3 linked regions of the Vreelandella piezotolerans genome follow. The protein of the gene in region 2 interacts with the protein of the main gene of each other region in a pairwise test. Links are inferred from orthologs where the notes say so. Each region holds a gene or a part of one and is shown on either strand. Other genes may lie near its edges. The genes, in order: ftsB, GYM47_RS10575 and GYM47_RS05375.

Evidence for each region.
Region 1: the proteins of GYM47_RS10575 (region 2) and ftsB interact in binary tests that used the Escherichia coli proteins (3 or more experiments, as listed by UniProt). The link is inferred for Vreelandella piezotolerans from one-to-one orthologs.
Region 3: the proteins of GYM47_RS10575 (region 2) and GYM47_RS05375 interact in binary tests that used the Escherichia coli proteins (3 or more experiments, as listed by UniProt). The link is inferred for Vreelandella piezotolerans from one-to-one orthologs.

Annotation. Positions count from the first base shown.
Region 1 is NZ_CP048602.1:2,932,916-2,937,971, reverse strand. Bases 832-3,772 are described here. They hold ftsB (cell division protein FtsB), read left to right. Parts: upstream 832-2,094; coding sequence 2,095-2,451; downstream 2,452-3,772. Other genes in these bases: truD (tRNA pseudouridine(13) synthase TruD), read left to right, coding at 3,642-3,772; ispF (2-C-methyl-D-erythritol 2,4-cyclodiphosphate synthase), read left to right, coding at 3,161-3,649; ispD (2-C-methyl-D-erythritol 4-phosphate cytidylyltransferase), read left to right, coding at 2,451-3,161; GYM47_RS13450 (GNAT family N-acetyltransferase), read left to right, coding at 864-2,012. In the rest of the region: GYM47_RS13455 (aldehyde dehydrogenase family protein), read right to left, coding at 1-690; more of truD, read left to right, coding at 3,773-4,682; 5'/3'-nucleotidase SurE, read left to right, coding at 4,707-5,056. UniProt on the Escherichia coli protein: Essential cell division protein. May link together the upstream cell division proteins, which are predominantly cytoplasmic, with the downstream cell division proteins, which are predominantly periplasmic.
Region 2 is NZ_CP048602.1:2,295,914-2,300,836, forward strand. The notes cover bases 2,116-4,923. They hold GYM47_RS10575 (cell division protein FtsQ/DivIB), read right to left. Parts: upstream 3,980-4,923; coding sequence 3,251-3,979; downstream 2,116-3,250. Other genes in these bases: ftsA (cell division protein FtsA), read right to left, coding at 2,116-2,936; GYM47_RS10580 (D-alanine--D-alanine ligase), read right to left, coding at 4,002-4,923. Also shown: lpxC (UDP-3-O-acyl-N-acetylglucosamine deacetylase), read right to left, coding at 1-271; cell division protein FtsZ, read right to left, coding at 428-1,612; more of ftsA, read right to left, coding at 1,647-2,115. UniProt on the Escherichia coli protein: Essential cell division protein. May link together the upstream cell division proteins, which are predominantly cytoplasmic, with the downstream cell division proteins, which are predominantly periplasmic. May control correct divisome assembly.
Region 3 is NZ_CP048602.1:1,157,527-1,163,468, reverse strand. The notes cover bases 1,201-5,027. They hold GYM47_RS05375 (DNA translocase FtsK), read right to left. Parts: upstream 4,674-5,027; coding sequence 1,401-4,673; downstream 1,201-1,400. Other genes in these bases: aat (leucyl/phenylalanyl-tRNA--protein transferase), read left to right, coding at 4,791-5,027; lolA (outer membrane lipoprotein periplasmic chaperone LolA), read right to left, coding at 1,201-1,260. Also shown: GYM47_RS05385 (replication-associated recombination protein A), read left to right, coding at 1-572; more of lolA, read right to left, coding at 604-1,200; more of aat, read left to right, coding at 5,028-5,540; GYM47_RS05365 (arginyltransferase), read left to right, coding at 5,569-5,942. UniProt on the Escherichia coli protein: Essential cell division protein that coordinates cell division and chromosome segregation. The N-terminus is involved in assembly of the cell-division machinery.

The sequences.
Region 1 (5,056 bases), 640 kb from region 2 along the record:
GGCGCTGTCGAGGTCCGCATCACTGGCCACCAGCGCTGGTGATTTGCCGCCTAGCTCCAACGTGACCGGTGTTAGGTTGGCGGCGGCAGCCGTCGCGACCTGCCTGCCTATCTGGGTCGATCCGGTAAACACCAGATGGTCGAACGCCAGCGCGCTGAACGTCTTGGCGACGTCGGCCCCGCCCTCGATCACGCAGAACTCCTCTTGCGTGAAGTGTTGGGGAATCAGCTTGGCGAGCAGTGCGCTGGTGTGCCGCGCGTGTTCGCTGGGTTTGAGCATCACCGTGTTGCCAGCCGCTAGCGCATCGATGGCGGGCATCATGCTAAGGCTCCAAGGATAGTTCCAGGGAGACATTACCCCCACGACGCCCAGCGGCTGAGGAGCGACTCGGGCGCGCGCTGGCCAGAGCCGCAGCGGAACGCGTGCGCGACGAGGGCGCATCCAGTGCCACAGGTGGCGGCGCGCATAGCGAGCGGCATGAAGGACGGGAAGAATTTCAGCGAGATGGATTTCGATTTCGCTGCGCTGGCCGAAATCGAGCTGGATGGCTCGCACGATGTCGTGCTGATGGCGTTTCGTCATGCGGGCGAGGCGCGCCAAGCGCTCGCGCCGTACGCCCAGCGTGGGAAAAGGCGCCGGGCCTGCCGCCTCGCGCTGCGCCTGTAACGTATCCGTTAAATCGCGATTCATGGCCTCTCCTTAGGGGTATACTGACTGCCGACGATACGCAGGGCCAGGCGACCTTGAAACGCTGTTTGAGCAGGATCGACAATTGTTTACAAACTAGGCGCTTCACACGCGTCAGCGGCCGGAGTGGTACAGTAAGGCATACGCCATCTGTGCCAGTGTGCCAGGGAGATGTTATGCCTTCTCGTCCGCTCTCCTACTCCATTCTACCTACCATCGAGGCCGTTGCGGCAAGCCAGTGGGATGCGCTCGGGTCTGACGAACAGCCTTTTTTACGTCACGGGTTTTTACACGCGCTGGAGGCCAGCGGCTCCGTCAGCACGGCCACCGGCTGGGAGCCTTGTCATCTGTGTGTCTGGCAGGGCGAGGCGCTGGTGGGTGCGCTGCCAATGTACCGTAAGTACCATTCCTATGGGGAGTACGTGTTCGACTGGGGGTGGGCCGACGCGCTGGAGCGCGCCGGCGGCGATTATTACCCCAAGGCGCTGAGTGCGATACCTTTCACGCCAGTGCCAGGCCCTCGTACCTTGATCGCGCCAGACGCCGATGCCGACGCCGTTCGAGCCCAGTTGGCGATAGGCTGGCGGGAGCAGTGTGACACCCTGGCGCTGTCGAGTTGGCACCTGCTGTTTGCCGAAGAGCCGGAAGTCGAGGCGTGGCAGCGCCAGTGCCCTGATCTGATCGCTCGGGAAGGCGTACAGTTTCAGTGGCGAGATCGTGGTTTCGGTGATTTCGAAGGCTTTCTCGCCAGCCTCACTTCCAAGCGGCGGAAAATGATCAAGCGTGAGCGGCGTTTAGTGGCCGACCAGGGCATTACCCTGCACCGTTTGGAAGGCGGGGAGATCCGCGATGTCGACATGGCGCATTTTTACCGCTGCTACACCATTACTTACCACGAACGCGGACGCCCGCCCTACCTCAATCACGCCTTCTTCGAACGTTTGCGTCACGTGATGCCCGAAGCGCTGATGCTGGTGCAGGCGCGGCTAGCGGGGCGTCCCATCGCCGCAGCGCTCTACTTCCAGGGAGGCAAGACGCTCTACGGTCGCTACTGGGAGAGTGAGGTCGTCGCCGACTGCCTGCATTTCGAAGCGTGCTACTACCAGGGCATCGACGCGTGCTTGGCAAAGGGCATGACGCTATTCGATCCCGGCACCCAGGGCGAACACAAGCTCGTACGGGGGTTTGCTCCCCAGCGGGTTCGTTCGCTGCACTATTTGGCCCACCCGGGGTTGGCCGCTGGCGTGGCGCAGTTTTGTCAGCAAGAGGGTGTCCATATCATGGCCTATCGCCGCGCCGCCGAAGATGCTTTACCGTTTAAGTAACGCCTACCGCGTCGCGGCTCGCTGGACTCTACCCTTAATGGCATAATGCGCGCCGTTTCCGTTTTCACGAAGGATGTCTGGGATGCACAAATGGCTCGTGGGCCTGCTACTGACCGTGTTGGGGTTGCTACAGTACCAACTTTGGCTGGGCAACGGCGGCTGGCAAGATCTGCAGCAGGTGGAGCAGCGGGTGGCCCTGCAGGAGGCGGCCAATGATCCGCTGCGTGAACGCAACGCACGGCTGGCGGCGGAAGTCACCGATTTGAAAACCGGGTTGGATGCCATCGAGGAACGCGCCCGCAGCGACATGGGCATGGTGCGCACCGACGAGCAGTTCTTCTGGGTGCCGGGCGTGGCCATCGAAAACGAGTTGGTCGGCATTCATGCCGGGCTAGTCGCTCAGCCCGGTGTCATTCCAGCCGACGGTGAGAGCGAGTGATGCAGACCTCGCCGCTTTGGCTCGTTGTGCCTGCGGCCGGGCAGGGGAAACGAATGGGCGCCGACAAGCCCAAACAGTACCTTCCCCTGGAAGGCCAACCCATCTTGGCGCACACCCTTGCACGTCTGCATGATGCCTTCCCTCAGGCGCATTTAGTGCTTTGCCTGGACCCAGAGGATCACTGGTTTCGGCCAGACTGGGTACCGTTCACTCACTGGCAGCAGGTGCCCGGCGGTATAGAACGGATGGATAGCGTGATGAACGCACTGGAGGCCATCGCGGCCAACGACAGCGACTTGGTCATGGTGCACGACGTCGCGCGACCTTGTATCACCCGCGCCGATCTGCACGCCTTGTATCGGGCGGCCCAGTCTCATCCCAGTGGTGCCCTGCTGGCCATGCCGGTAGCAGATACCATGAAGCGCGATCAGGGGGACCAACTAAGCCACGCCACCGAACCCCGTGATGGCCTGTGGCACGCGCTGACGCCGCAAGGGTTTCGCTATGCGCTGCTGAGGCGCGCGCTGACCAAGGCCCAGCAGCAGGGCACCCTGGTCACGGATGAAGCCTCGGCCGTCGAGGCGTTGGGGGAAGCTCCCCAGCTCGTTAGTGGGCGGCGCGATAATATGAAAGTCACCCACCCTGACGATTTAGCGTTGGCAACGGCCATCATGGCAGCCCAGCGCAGCTCAAGTAACAGGAGTTTCTAATGCGAATTGGCCACGGCTTCGATGTACACCGCTTTGGGCCGGGTGATCATTTGATGATCGGTGGCGTCAAGCTGCCGTTCGAACAGGGCTTCGTTGCCCACTCCGATGGCGATGTGCTGCTCCACGCCATCAGCGATGCGCTGCTCGGCGCCTGTGCGCTGGGCGATATTGGCCGCCACTTTCCCGATACCGACCCGGCATGGAAAGGCGCGGACAGTCGCGGCTTACTTCGTCATGTGGTCGCGCTGGTGAGGGACGAAGGGTTCGACGTCGTAAACCTGGACGCTACCATCATGGCGCAAGCGCCCAAAATGGCGCCGCACATCGAGGCCATGCGTGTCGCGATTGCCGAGGAAATAGGCGTGACGCTGGGGCAGGTCAACGTTAAAGCCACCACCACCGAACGTCTTGGCTTTACCGGGCGGGGGGAGGGGATCGCCGCCGAAGCGGTGGTGCTGCTGGCCGCGCAAGAGGCATCGAATGCTTGATCTCCCCACCTGGCAGCGCAGCTTGACGCCAACATTCGGCGTGCCTGCGCCCGGCCAGTATCGCGCTCGGCCGGAAGACTTCATCGTCGATGAACAGCTCGACTTTACCCCGGAGGAACACGGCGAGCATCTGTGGCTACGCCTTGAAAAGCGTAACCAAACCACGTTAGATGTGGTGAAACTGCTCGGCCGTTTGTGCGGTGTCACCCCGCGCGATATCGGCTACTCCGGTATGAAGGATCGCGTGGCCGTTGCGCGCCAGTGGCTGAGCGTTCATCTGCCCGGTCGCGAAGCGCCTGAGGACTTAACTGCCACGCTCGGCACAGCGGGCGTCACGGTGCTGGCCATGGCGCGTCATCCGCGAAAGTTAAAGCGGGGCGTGCACCGCACGAATCATTTTACGCTGCGCCTAAGTGGTGACGCGGTTCGCCCAAACGATTTATTGCCGCGTTGGGAAGCGCTCTGCGCCCAAGGAGTCCCCAACTACTTTGGCCACCAGCGGTTTGGCGCTGGTGCGCGCAATCTGCAGCGCGCCGCTGCCGTACTGGCCAAAGGTTGGCGCAAACGCGATGATCGCCAGGGGATGATGCTTTCGACCGCGCGCAGCTTTCTGTTCAACGAGCTGCTCAGTGCCCGACTGGCAGACGGTAACTGGTGCCAGCCCGTCGCGGGCGATACCTTGATGCTCGATGGCACGCAAAGCGTGTTTACCATCGATGACGTCGAGGAGCGCTTGGTGGCACGCGCCGCCGCGCTGGATGTTCATCCCACAGGCGTTTTGTGGGGTGTGGGCGGCGGGGCAGGCGGTGACGCGGGCCGTTACGAAGCGCAATTGGCGGCACGCCATCCCGCACTGTGCGCCGGCCTCGAGCAGAGCGGCGTCAAACGTGGACAGCGTGCGCTGCGTGCCCGGCTGATCGCGCCTCAGGCCACCTTCGAACAAGAGTCCGTGCTACTCTCGTTCGCGCTGCCCCGGGGCAGCTTCGCGACGGCGGTGATTGGCGAATTGATTCATCATCCCGACACGGCTTGACGCCGAAGTAAAAAGGAGGTTCTGATGCGGCGACTGCTGCTTTCCAACGATGACGGCGTCCATGCTCCTGGCTTACGTGCGCTCTACGAGGCGCTTTTGCCCCATGCCCATTTGCGCGTGGTCGCCCCGGATCGCGACCGTAGCGGCGCAAGTAACTCGCTCACGCTGTCGCGTCCGCTGTCGCTTACCGCGCTAGAGAACGGTTTTTACAGTGTCGATGGCACGCCCGCGGACTGCGTTTATCTGGGCGTCAACGGCGTGTGGGACGAGCGTCCGGATCTGGTCATCTCGGGTATCAATCATGGCAGTAACCTGGGGGACGACGTGCTTTACTCGGGCACGGTGGCCGCTGCGATGGAGGGACGCAATCTCGG
Region 2 (4,923 bases):
CATTATCGATGCCCAAGCCCGCAAAGGCGGACATAAGGTGCTCGACGGTCGCGACTTTGACACCTTCATAAGAGAGCGCCGTGCACAGCGTGGTGTCTTCAACCAGTTCGGCACGGGCAGGCACATGTACCACGGGATCCAGATCGGTTCTGACAAACACAATGCCGGTGTTGGCCGGTGCCGGACGCAAAGCCATATGGACTTTTTTGCCGGAGTGCAGACCCACTCCAGTGGCGCGAATGACGTTTTGTAGTGTGCGTTGTCTGATCATGGGTAGTGGTCAAGCTCTAATGACGGCGGCTTGCAGCAAGCTGCTACAGGATCCGCAAAGGAAGAAAGTTATCAAACAGTGTTCACTTTAACAGCAAACGAGCGTTTTAACCAATAAAACTCTCGTTTGCTGCTGCAATGAACCCGATGGCGGGGGTTAATCCGCTTGACGACGCAGGAACGCGGGGATATCCAAGTAGTCGTCGGCATCCGCTGCACGACGCTTTTCAGCACGCGGCTTTGGCGCTGCATCGGGAGCTTCGGCGCGTGCCGTGGCTTGCTGGCGCATGACAGTGGGTTGCTGCAATTTACGATAATCGGAACCACCGGCTTCCGCCGCAGAGCGACGAGCCGGTTCTCGCGCCGCCGTCGCCTTGGCTTTGCTACCATCCAGTCCGGCCGCCACCACCGTAACGCGCAGCTCATCGGACATTTCCATATCGATGGAGGTACCCACCACGATGGTCGCCTCTTGAGATGCAAATTCTTGGACCGTTGCACCCACATCGTTGAATTCGCCGATGGAAAGATCCGGGCCTGCGGTAATGTTGACCAGAATACCGCGCGCGCCATGAAGATCGATATCCTCGAGTAGCGGGCTGCGAATGGCTTTTTCAGCGGCTTCACGGGCGCGGTTTTCCCCCGTAGCGCCGCCGGTCCCCATCATGGCCATGCCCATTTCTGACATGACGGTGCGCACATCGGCAAAGTCCACGTTGATGATCCCTGGGCTGGTGATCAGCTCTGCAATACCCTGCACCGCGCCCAGCAGCACATCGTTGGCTGCGCTGAACGCCGTCAGCAGCGTGGCGTTCTTGCCTAGGACCGACAGCAGCTTTTCGTTGGGAATAGTGATCAACGAGTCGACATGCTCGGAGAGCTCTTTCATTCCCTCTTCTGCCGCACGCATTCGCTTGGGCCCTTCGAAGGGGAAGGGGCGTGTCACCACGGCCACCGTCAAAATGCCAAGCTCTTTGGCGACTTGCGCTACGACGGGCGCCCCGCCAGTGCCGGTGCCGCCGCCCATACCTGCCGTAATGAAGACCATGTCGGCGCCGCTCAGCAGTTCGGCAATGCGCTCACGGTCTTCCATGGCCGCCTGCCGCCCTACTTCAGGGTTAGCACCTGCCCCGAGCCCTTTGGTGATTTCACCACCCAACTGCAGCACCGTCTTTGCCGATACGCGCTTGAGGGCCTGAGCATCGGTGTTGGCGCAAATGAACTCGACGCCTTCGATGTTGCTTTCGACCATATGGTTGACAGCGTTACCGCCACCGCCGCCAACGCCCACTACTTTGATGACCGCACTGCTCGAGGGTGCGTTATCTACCAATTCGAACATAAGCCCCGTCTCCTGAACCGCGCTTGCGGCCCTATCAGAAATTTCCTTTGAACCAGCCTTTGATTCTTGCCAGCGCCGAATGGCCATCCTTGATATCACGCCGGGCTAATTCGTTACGCCCTTTATGGGCCGCAACGCCTCCCCCGTGGCTTTCTAGGCCTTGCCCATGACGCGTTTCCTGCAGTGCATAATGCAGCAAACCAACGCCCGTCGCATAGATAGGATTGCGAACCACATCTGCCAAGCCTCTGACATTTTGCGGGCAGGCAATACGAACCGGCATGTGAAATATCTCTTCTGCCAGCTCGCTTACACCCTCCATGCGCGAAGTGCCGCCGGTGAGCACCACACCCGCAGCCACCATATCTTCATAGCCGCTGCGGCGTAATTCGTCTCTTACCAAGGTAAACAGCTCTTCGTAACGCGGCTCGACCACCTCTGCCAGCGCTTGGCGTGACAGATCTCTGGCCGGACGATCACCGACACTGGGAACCTTGATCATCTCATCACTTGCCGCTAACTGGGTTAGCGCGCAAGCATACTTCACTTTGATCTCTTCAGCGTGCTGCGTCGGGGTACGTAACGCCATAGCAATATCGTTAGTGACTTGATCACCGGCAATGGGAATCACCGCCGTATGACGAATGGCACCTTCGCTGAAAATCGCCATATCGGTCGTGCCGCCACCAATATCGACCATGCACACCCCGAGCTCTCGCTCGTCTTCGGTCAGCACGGCCATACTCGACGCCAGCTGTTCGAGAATGATCGCGTCGACATCCAAACCACAGCGTCGTACGCACTTCTCGATATTCTGGACGGCGTTGAGGGCTGCCGTGACCAAATGCACTTGCGCTTCCAGACGAACGCCCGACATGCCCAGCGGCTCTCGGATGCCCCCTTGGGCGTCGATCGAGAACTCCTGAGGCAATACGTGCAGTACGCGTTGGCCTTCGGAGATCGCCCGCGCGCGAGCAGAATCGATCACCCGGTCGATATCGGACGGCGTCACTTCACGCTCTTTAATGGCCACTACGCCATCGGAGTTCATCGAGCTAATATGACTGCCCGCCACACCCACATACACCGAGTGGATATCGCAACCTGCCATCAACTCCGCCTCTTCGACAGCACGTTGAATCGACTGAACCGTTGATTCGATGTTGATGACGACACCACGCTTCATGCCGCGCGACGGATGAGAACCGATACCGGCAATTTCAATTCCACCGTCATCGGTGGGTTGACCGACTATTGCGACGACCTTGGACGTTCCAATGTCCAGCCCGACAACCATATTGGATGCGTTGGGTGAGCCTGCCATGAGTCGGTAAATCTCCTTGCCATTGTTTTAATGAATACGGCGGGTACATTATTTGCCTGAGCAAAAAAGAGCTTCCGCCAAATTAAAATTAGTAACGTTAAACTTGAAACTCGCTGATGCGGGTTAACCGCTGACTGGATAATAAAAACAGACCCACAGCTCCGCTCGACACATAGTATAGAAACAATAGACGCTATACGACTAGTCCGTACCCACGATAATTGGCTTTAGCCGCAATTTAAACCCCATTTGCGGCTTTTTCAGCGTTGGCGATCACTCACCTTTACCCGCTTTTTGCACATTGTCATCGAACGTTACTCTGCACTGGGAGTGGACTCATTTTCCTGAAACTCTGTTTCTCCATGCCAAGCGACCGCTACTCCGTTAGGGTAACGCAAATCGATGTAACGAATATGATCACTGACATTCGCCAGCTCGCGCTGCCATGAGGCTGACAATCTCGCTAAACGCTCGCCGTGCTGGCGGCGACCCAGCATGACCCAGGCACCACTGGATAGCTGCAAACGCCAAGCTCCGCGCGGTTCTAACCGCAGCTGAGAGAGGGATAGCGATAACCCGGCAAAATGGGGTAACAAGCGCTGATAGTAAGCCAACACCTCTTCACTGCTGCCACTTGGTCCTGCCAAGTCGGGAAGCCCTGCCGGTACGGTTAGAGGCGCAAAAGCAAACGGCTCGCCTTCGGGATTCAAAAGAAAGTCATCGTTCCAGCGCGCCACTGGCGTCTGCTCTACCAGTTCGAACACCAACGCATTCGGCCACTCACGCGAGATTCGCACTTCATTGAGCCAGCCGATGGTGAGCGCACGGCGCCGAAGCTCCCCCAAGTCAGCCGATAGCCACGTTGCCTCTTGTACCAAGGGTGCTAACTGAGTGCGCAGATAGTCGGCGCTGACGTACTCCCATTCGCCTCGTATCGACACGCGCTCGATGGGGCGATCCAACCATAGCCATAGCGCTCGACCACCGGCACCCAGCAGCAGCGCCAATAGCACAACGCCCAACCATGCGTTGCGTTTTTTCATAACGTCCCTTTTACCGAGCCCATCATGATGCGCTGGCCGCTGAGAGGGCAGTCTGTAGGATCCGCAAGACCAACTCGTCGAAGCCAATACCTGCGTGGGCAGCCGCCTGCGGAACGAGACTATGATCGGTCATTCCCGGCACCGTATTGACCTCGATGAGCCAGAACTGACCTGACGTGTCACGCATGACGTCAATACGTCCCCACCCCTCGCCTCCTACAGCGGCAAACGCCTCTTTGCACAACGCTGCCAGGGACTGCTCATCCTCCCAGGATAGACCACAGGGTAAGTGATACTGCGTAGTGTTGGCGATGTACTTGGCTTCGTAGTCGTAGAAACCGCCTGGCACCTCGACGCGAATGGCAGGCAAGACATCATTTCCCAGCAGCGCTACGGTGTACTCATCGCCGACGACAAATCGTTCGGCCATTACACGCGCATCGAATTTGGCCGCCTCCGTATACGCCGCTCGAAGCTCTTCTTGGCTCTTGACGATACTGATGCCCAGGGTGGAGCCCTCATGCACCGGTTTGACCATCATCGGGAGCCCGAGCCGCTCGACCACAGCGACCCAGTCGGCGCGCTCGTCGAGCATGATGCACTCAGGCGTGGGCAGGCCTACGGCCTGCCACACCTGTTTGGTGCGCTGTTTATCCATTCCCAGCGCAGAGGCCAAGACGCCGCTTCCAGTGTAGGGTACGCCCAGCAGCTCTAGCGCCCCTTGAAAGGTACCATCCTCTCCACCGCGACCATGCAGCGCAACGAACACCGCGCTGGGATCCAAGCGCTCGAGCCCAGCGAGGCCGCCCTCTTTAGGGTCATAACCGATCGCGTCGACACCCTGTCGCCTCAGGGCAGCTAAAATCGCCGCGCCACTTTTGAGAGACACCTCTCGCTCGGCGGAAATGCCGCCATATACCACGACGACGCGCTCCAAGGAGCCG
Region 3 (5,942 bases), 1.1 Mb from region 2 along the record:
TGCTTTCGGCGATTCACAAATCGATTCGCTCCTCTCGTCCCGATGCCGCGCTCCTCTACATGGCGCGCTTCATCCAAGGCGGCGGCGACCCGCTGGATATAGTAAGACGTTTGACCGCCATCGCTTCGGAGGACGTCGGCAATGCCGACCCTCGCGCGCTACCGCTAGTGATTGCTGCCTGGGATGCCTATTTGCGATTGGGCGATTACGAGGGCCAGCGCGCGATTGCTCATGCCGCGATCCATTTGGCTGTCGCTCCAAAAAGTAACCGTATAGACCGCGCCTGGAAGAGCGCCCAGCAGTTCGTTCAGCAGCAGCCTCAGGTGGAAGTGCCCACTTACCTACGTAACGCACCAACCAAGCTCATGGAGCAGCTCGGCCATGGTGAAGGCTATCGCTACGCTCACAACGAGCCAAACGGATATCCAGCAGGCAGCGACCACGACTGCTGGCCAGAAGACGTGCCCAAAACACGCTTCTATGAGCCGAGCCCGTTTGGCCAGGAGAAACGGTTCGGGGAAATCATGGCGTGGCGGGAAGAGCGCGACCAAGAAGCAGATCGGGCGCCTTAGAGCGCCCGATCGTAATCTACTGATTCACCCTCTACATCTCTTCGCGAATCACGTCCGTACCTTCGGGGATCTGGAAATCGAACAGATCGCGGTCGATAGTGCCATTGCGAGTGATGCCGCTAAAGGTGATGGCAGTGCGCTGACCGGTACTGTCCATCATCCAGAGCTCGGTGAGAGTATCGCCGTCGAAGACCATGCTGAGCTCCTCGAACAGCGTATCGGCCAGCGTCGGCATCAAGGTAAAGACATCGTCGCCATCCTGCTGCTCGTAGAACACATCGTAACTTGCCGTCAATTCATCGGCGCTGCCTGATAACAACAGCGCGGGCGTATGGGTCACACGGTCATCCATCGCCTGTACCGTGACCTGCTCCAGGTCAGGGTCGTAGAGATACACCTCCTCACCATCGGAGACCACGGTTTGCGAATAAGGCGCCTCGACTTCCCAGCGCAGCATGCCGGGCCGCGACAGCCACATTTCCCCACGTGCGCTCTGCAAACGATCACCGCTGCCATCGAGAATCTGCTGCTCGAAGGTGGCGTGGTAGTTTTCCAACGGATCCAAGCGCTCGGTGAGCCGCTCTGCCGCCTCATTGGCCCAGGCAGTCATAGGGGCAGCAAAAGTCAATCCCAGCGCACTGGCGGCCAGTGCCAATGCCGGTGAACGGCGGTTAGAGGGTTCGCGCATGTTCTTTCTCCCTAGGCATTCATTGCCGAATAGCGGACGAGGCAAAGAGCGTAAAAAGCTCCCTATGCCCCTCAGACGCGAAACGCGCCGCAGGGTTTCACCGGCGGCGCGACTTTCACGCTTATTGCATGGTTGACGTGTTAATGGCCCACCGGCGGCGGCGCCAGCACCTCGCGGGCACCGTTGGTACCCATGGAGGAGACCACCCCGGCCCCTTCCATGGCCTCGACCAGACGTGCGGCCCGGTTATAACCGATCTTGAAGCGCCGCTGTACGGCAGAAATCGACGCTTTTCGCGTTTCAGTAACGAACTGCACCGCTTCGTCATAGAGCGCGTCCTGTTCGGCATCATCGCCATCGACGCCTTCCGCTTCTAGCCCGGTTAGCGCATCGGCAGATACGCCGCCGGAAAGAATCTCTTCGATGTACTCCGGCTCGCCTCGACGCTTCCAGTCATCGACCACCCGGTGGACTTCATCGTCGTCCACGAAGGCACCATGGACACGATTCGGTGGACCGGAGCCCGCGGGCAAGTAGAGCATATCGCCATGACCCAACAGGCTTTCGGCACCGCCCTGGTCGAGAATGGTGCGCGAATCGATCCGCGAGGAGACCTGGAACGCCATCCGTGACGGAATGTTCGCCTTGATCAGGCCGGTCACCACATCCACCGACGGGCGCTGAGTAGCCAGAATCAGATGGATACCGGCAGCCCGCGCTTTCTGCGCCAGCCGCGCGATCAGCTCTTCGACCTTTTTGCCGACGATCATGAACATATCGGCAAACTCATCGATGACCACTACGATATAGGGCAGCTTTTCCAGCACTGGAGGCGTTTGATGCATTTCCCAGGGCTGGGGCTCCCATAGCGGGTCGGCCACCTGGGCACCGGCACGTTCGGCTTCATCGAGGCGCGCGTTAAACCCGGCGATGTTACGCACGCCCATGGCGGCCATCAGCTTGTAACGGCGCTCCATTTCAGCCACACACCAACGCAAGCTATTGGCCGCTTCCTTCATATCGGTGACGACAGGCGCCAGCAAATGCGGTATGCCGTCATACACCGACAGTTCCAGCATCTTGGGATCGACCATGATCAGCTTGAGTTCATCGGGTGTAGCCTTGAGCAGCATGGAGATCAGCATGGCGTTGACCCCCACCGACTTACCCGAACCGGTCGTACCGGCCACCAACAGGTGGGGCATTTTGCCCAAATTCGCCACTACCGGACCACCGCCAATATCTTGGCCAAGCGCCATCGTCAGCGGTGAATTCTCCTGCTGGTAGCGGTCCGAATCGATCACTTCACGCAAACGAATCATTGCGCGATGCGGGTTGGGAATTTCGATACCCACCGTGGGCCGACCAGGGATGACCTCGACCACACGCACGCTCTTGACCATCAGCGAACGAGCAAGGTCTTTGGCCAGGTTGCTGATTTTGGAAACCTTCACCCCGGCAGCAGGCTTGATCTCGAAACGTGTAATGACCGGCCCCGGCCACGTATCGACCACTTCAGCTTTTACACCGTATTCACGTAACCTGACTTCCAGGAGTTCCGCCATATCGGCCAGCTGCTCATCCGTGTAGTTCGGCTGATGCGGCTCCGGCGGTGTTAGCAGCTGCAGGCTGGGCACCTCGCCCTCGGGCTCTGGAAGCGTTTCAAACGTCGGACGCTGGCTCTGAAGATGCTCGACGGTCCAGAGCGTTGGCCCATTGTCTGACTCTTCTTCGACCGACTCGGTCGAGAACGTAGGTTCATGGCGCGCACTGGCTGGCGCCTGGATGGCGGGCTTGATCGGTTGCTCATCATCATCGTCACCCCACACCGGCTCGGGCACCACCTCGGGTACGCGCTCACGGCGCGACTCCGCAGACATGGGCGTAGGCCGATAAGCGGGATCGCTTTCGTCACTGCGCAGCGTCGTAGGAGCGGGGGCGGGTGCTGCCTCTGGTTCTGGTGCTGGCTCTGAACGGCGAGCCAGCTCAACGGGCGCAATGGATTCCGAGGTCTCTTCTGGCTCATTGCGTAACGCGCGTAGCGGCACGGTCGGGGCAACGTCCTCGCTCGTTTGCTCTTCGCCAGCGCTCAAAGGTGAGTACTCACTATCTTCCTGACGCACGGCAGGCTCTGGCTCATCCACGGGCTTGGTCGCAAACGCATGCGCGTTTGGCGAGGATGTCTCAAGCGCTTCGAGCGGTACCTCTGTATCGGTAATAGAGGGTGTCGGCTCAGGTTCTGGCTCCGGAGCAGGCTCTTGGACGTCCTCCGGAGCGTGCGCGGAGAGCGGCATGATCGGCTCTTCAGGCGCGTCTTTCTCTGGCGTCATCTTCGGAGAAGGCGATGTCTCCAACTCGGGGTCTTGAGATGCGGCAGCCGCGGGAGGGGCCGGTGCATGACGCTCGCTCAGCACAGCGGCCGCTTCCCAGGGAATCGACGTATCGGTGACCGACGACGCCTCATCCTCTGCGGGTGCCGAGAAGCTCGGCTCACGGCGCTCGCGACGACCGACAGGTGAGCGCTCACTGACGGTAGGACGCACGGGAGGCTCAATTGCTTCACTGGCCCGAGGCGTAGTCGTCGCCACTTCGTCATCGACGGGATCGGTACTCGTGTCACTCGGCTCAGCCCAGGAGCGCTGCTTCACTTTCTTGGACGCTGCCTTGGCCGCTGCGCGCACCGCGGCCCGTTCGGCACGCTTTTCACGCCGCTTGGCACGGCGCTCGCCAAACCAACCGCCGATACGACAAAGTTTACGACCGACTTCATCGGCCACTTGCAGCCAAGACATACCGCTAAACAGCGGGAAACCAATGAGAATGAGCGCTGCAGCGATCAACCCTACTCCGCCACTACTGACGAGCGGTTTTAAGGTGCCCACCAGCCCCTCTCCCAATATACCGCCAGAGGCATAGGGCAAAATGCTATCGGGATGGTAAAAGTGCAGTGCCCCCAACATGGTCGTGCCGAACATCAGCAGCACTAGCCCGCCCGCACGTACGGCGATGGCCACTGGGTCTAGCTCGAAGCGTACCTGGCGAGAGCGCATCAGCCACCAGGCGGCGTAACCAAACATACCCGGCCACCATAGGGCACTTGCACCCAGCAGTGAATAGAGCACATCGGCCAGCCAAGCACCCACGGGCCCCATCCAGTTGCGAACCTCGGTTTCGGGGCCTTGGTACGACCAGCCTGGGTCGGCAGGATGGTAACTAAACAGGGCCAACAGCAAGAAGACGCAGAGCGCCAGCATGACGACCACCACCCCTTCACGGGCAGAGCCTTGCAAGCGCAGACCAACGCGGCGCGCCTTATCCTTCGCGGCATTGACCCGCGCCGATGATTGAGAACTCGATGGTGACTGACGCGACTGCCGCTGCGTTCGCTTGTCTACCGCCTTATTTACTTTCAAGCGATTCTCCCTTTACACCACACGGTGTCTTTAATCCACTTGCGAGTTTGCATCATACCGAGCATCCTTCCGCCGTCACAGCGCTTCGACGGACGCCACTAGCAACAGGAGCAAGCGATGCTACCTTGGCTCTCATCGCCACACCCCACTTTTCCTTCTACCGAACAGGCGTTGGAGAACCCTAACGGCCTGTTGGCTGCCGGTGGAGAGCTTACACCAGCCTGGCTGGTAGACGCTTACCGAAAAGGGATATTTCCTTGGTATAGCGACGATGACCCCATTTTATGGTGGAGCCCAGATCCACGCATGATACTGCTGCCTGAACAGTTTAAACGACGCCGCAGCCTTGCTAAACGGCTGCGACATGGTGGCTTTAGCGTGACGCTGAATCAACACTTTGCCCAGGTAATCGAAGCGTGCGCTGCGCCACGTAAAGACGAGCTGGGCACCTGGATCAATCCTTCCATGCGCGACGCTTACCAGAGGCTGCATGCATTGGGCATTGCCCACAGTGTCGAGGTCCACCATGGGGGCCAGCTGGTAGGCGGACTCTATGGCTTGGCGATGGGGCCGGTATTTTTCGGCGAGTCGATGTTTTCACGCCAGCCAGACGCCTCTAAAATTGCCCTCGCCCACTTGGCAAGCGCCATGCACACTTACGGCGGCAAGCTCATCGACTGCCAGGTGCATACACCGCATCTGGCCAGCCTCGGCGCAACAACGGTCGCCCGGCGAACGTTCATCAACTATCTTGAGAAGTGGCTGCCAGAAAAGGCGTTTTGCTTATCCAGCACTGAGACTCAAGCGCCCCAGGTGCCAGAATCTCCGTGGCTTGCAGCCATTGCTTCAAACGCAACAGCACAGTGACCGCCGTTCATGATCAAGGAGGCAAGCCGTGAGTAGTAACGCTCCTCGCCGACCCGTGCGGGATTTGCGCTTCTTCCTAACCGTTCCTCATGCCTGCAGCTACTTGCCAGGCAAAGAGGCTACTACGCTGTTTCTTGACCCCCAGGAGTCACCCGTGCCAGGGGTGTACGACTCACTGTCGCTGCTGGGTTTCCGACGCAGCGGGCGCCACTTATACCGCCCCCACTGCGAGGGATGCAACGCTTGTCGATCGGTGCGGATTCCGGTGGATCACTTTAGCGCCAACCGCACCCAGCGAAAAGTCTGGCGGCGCAATGCCGATATCGAAACGCGTGTCATCCCAGCGCGCTTCGATGCTTCGCACTACGCGCTCTACGCTGACTACATTCGACAGCGACACGC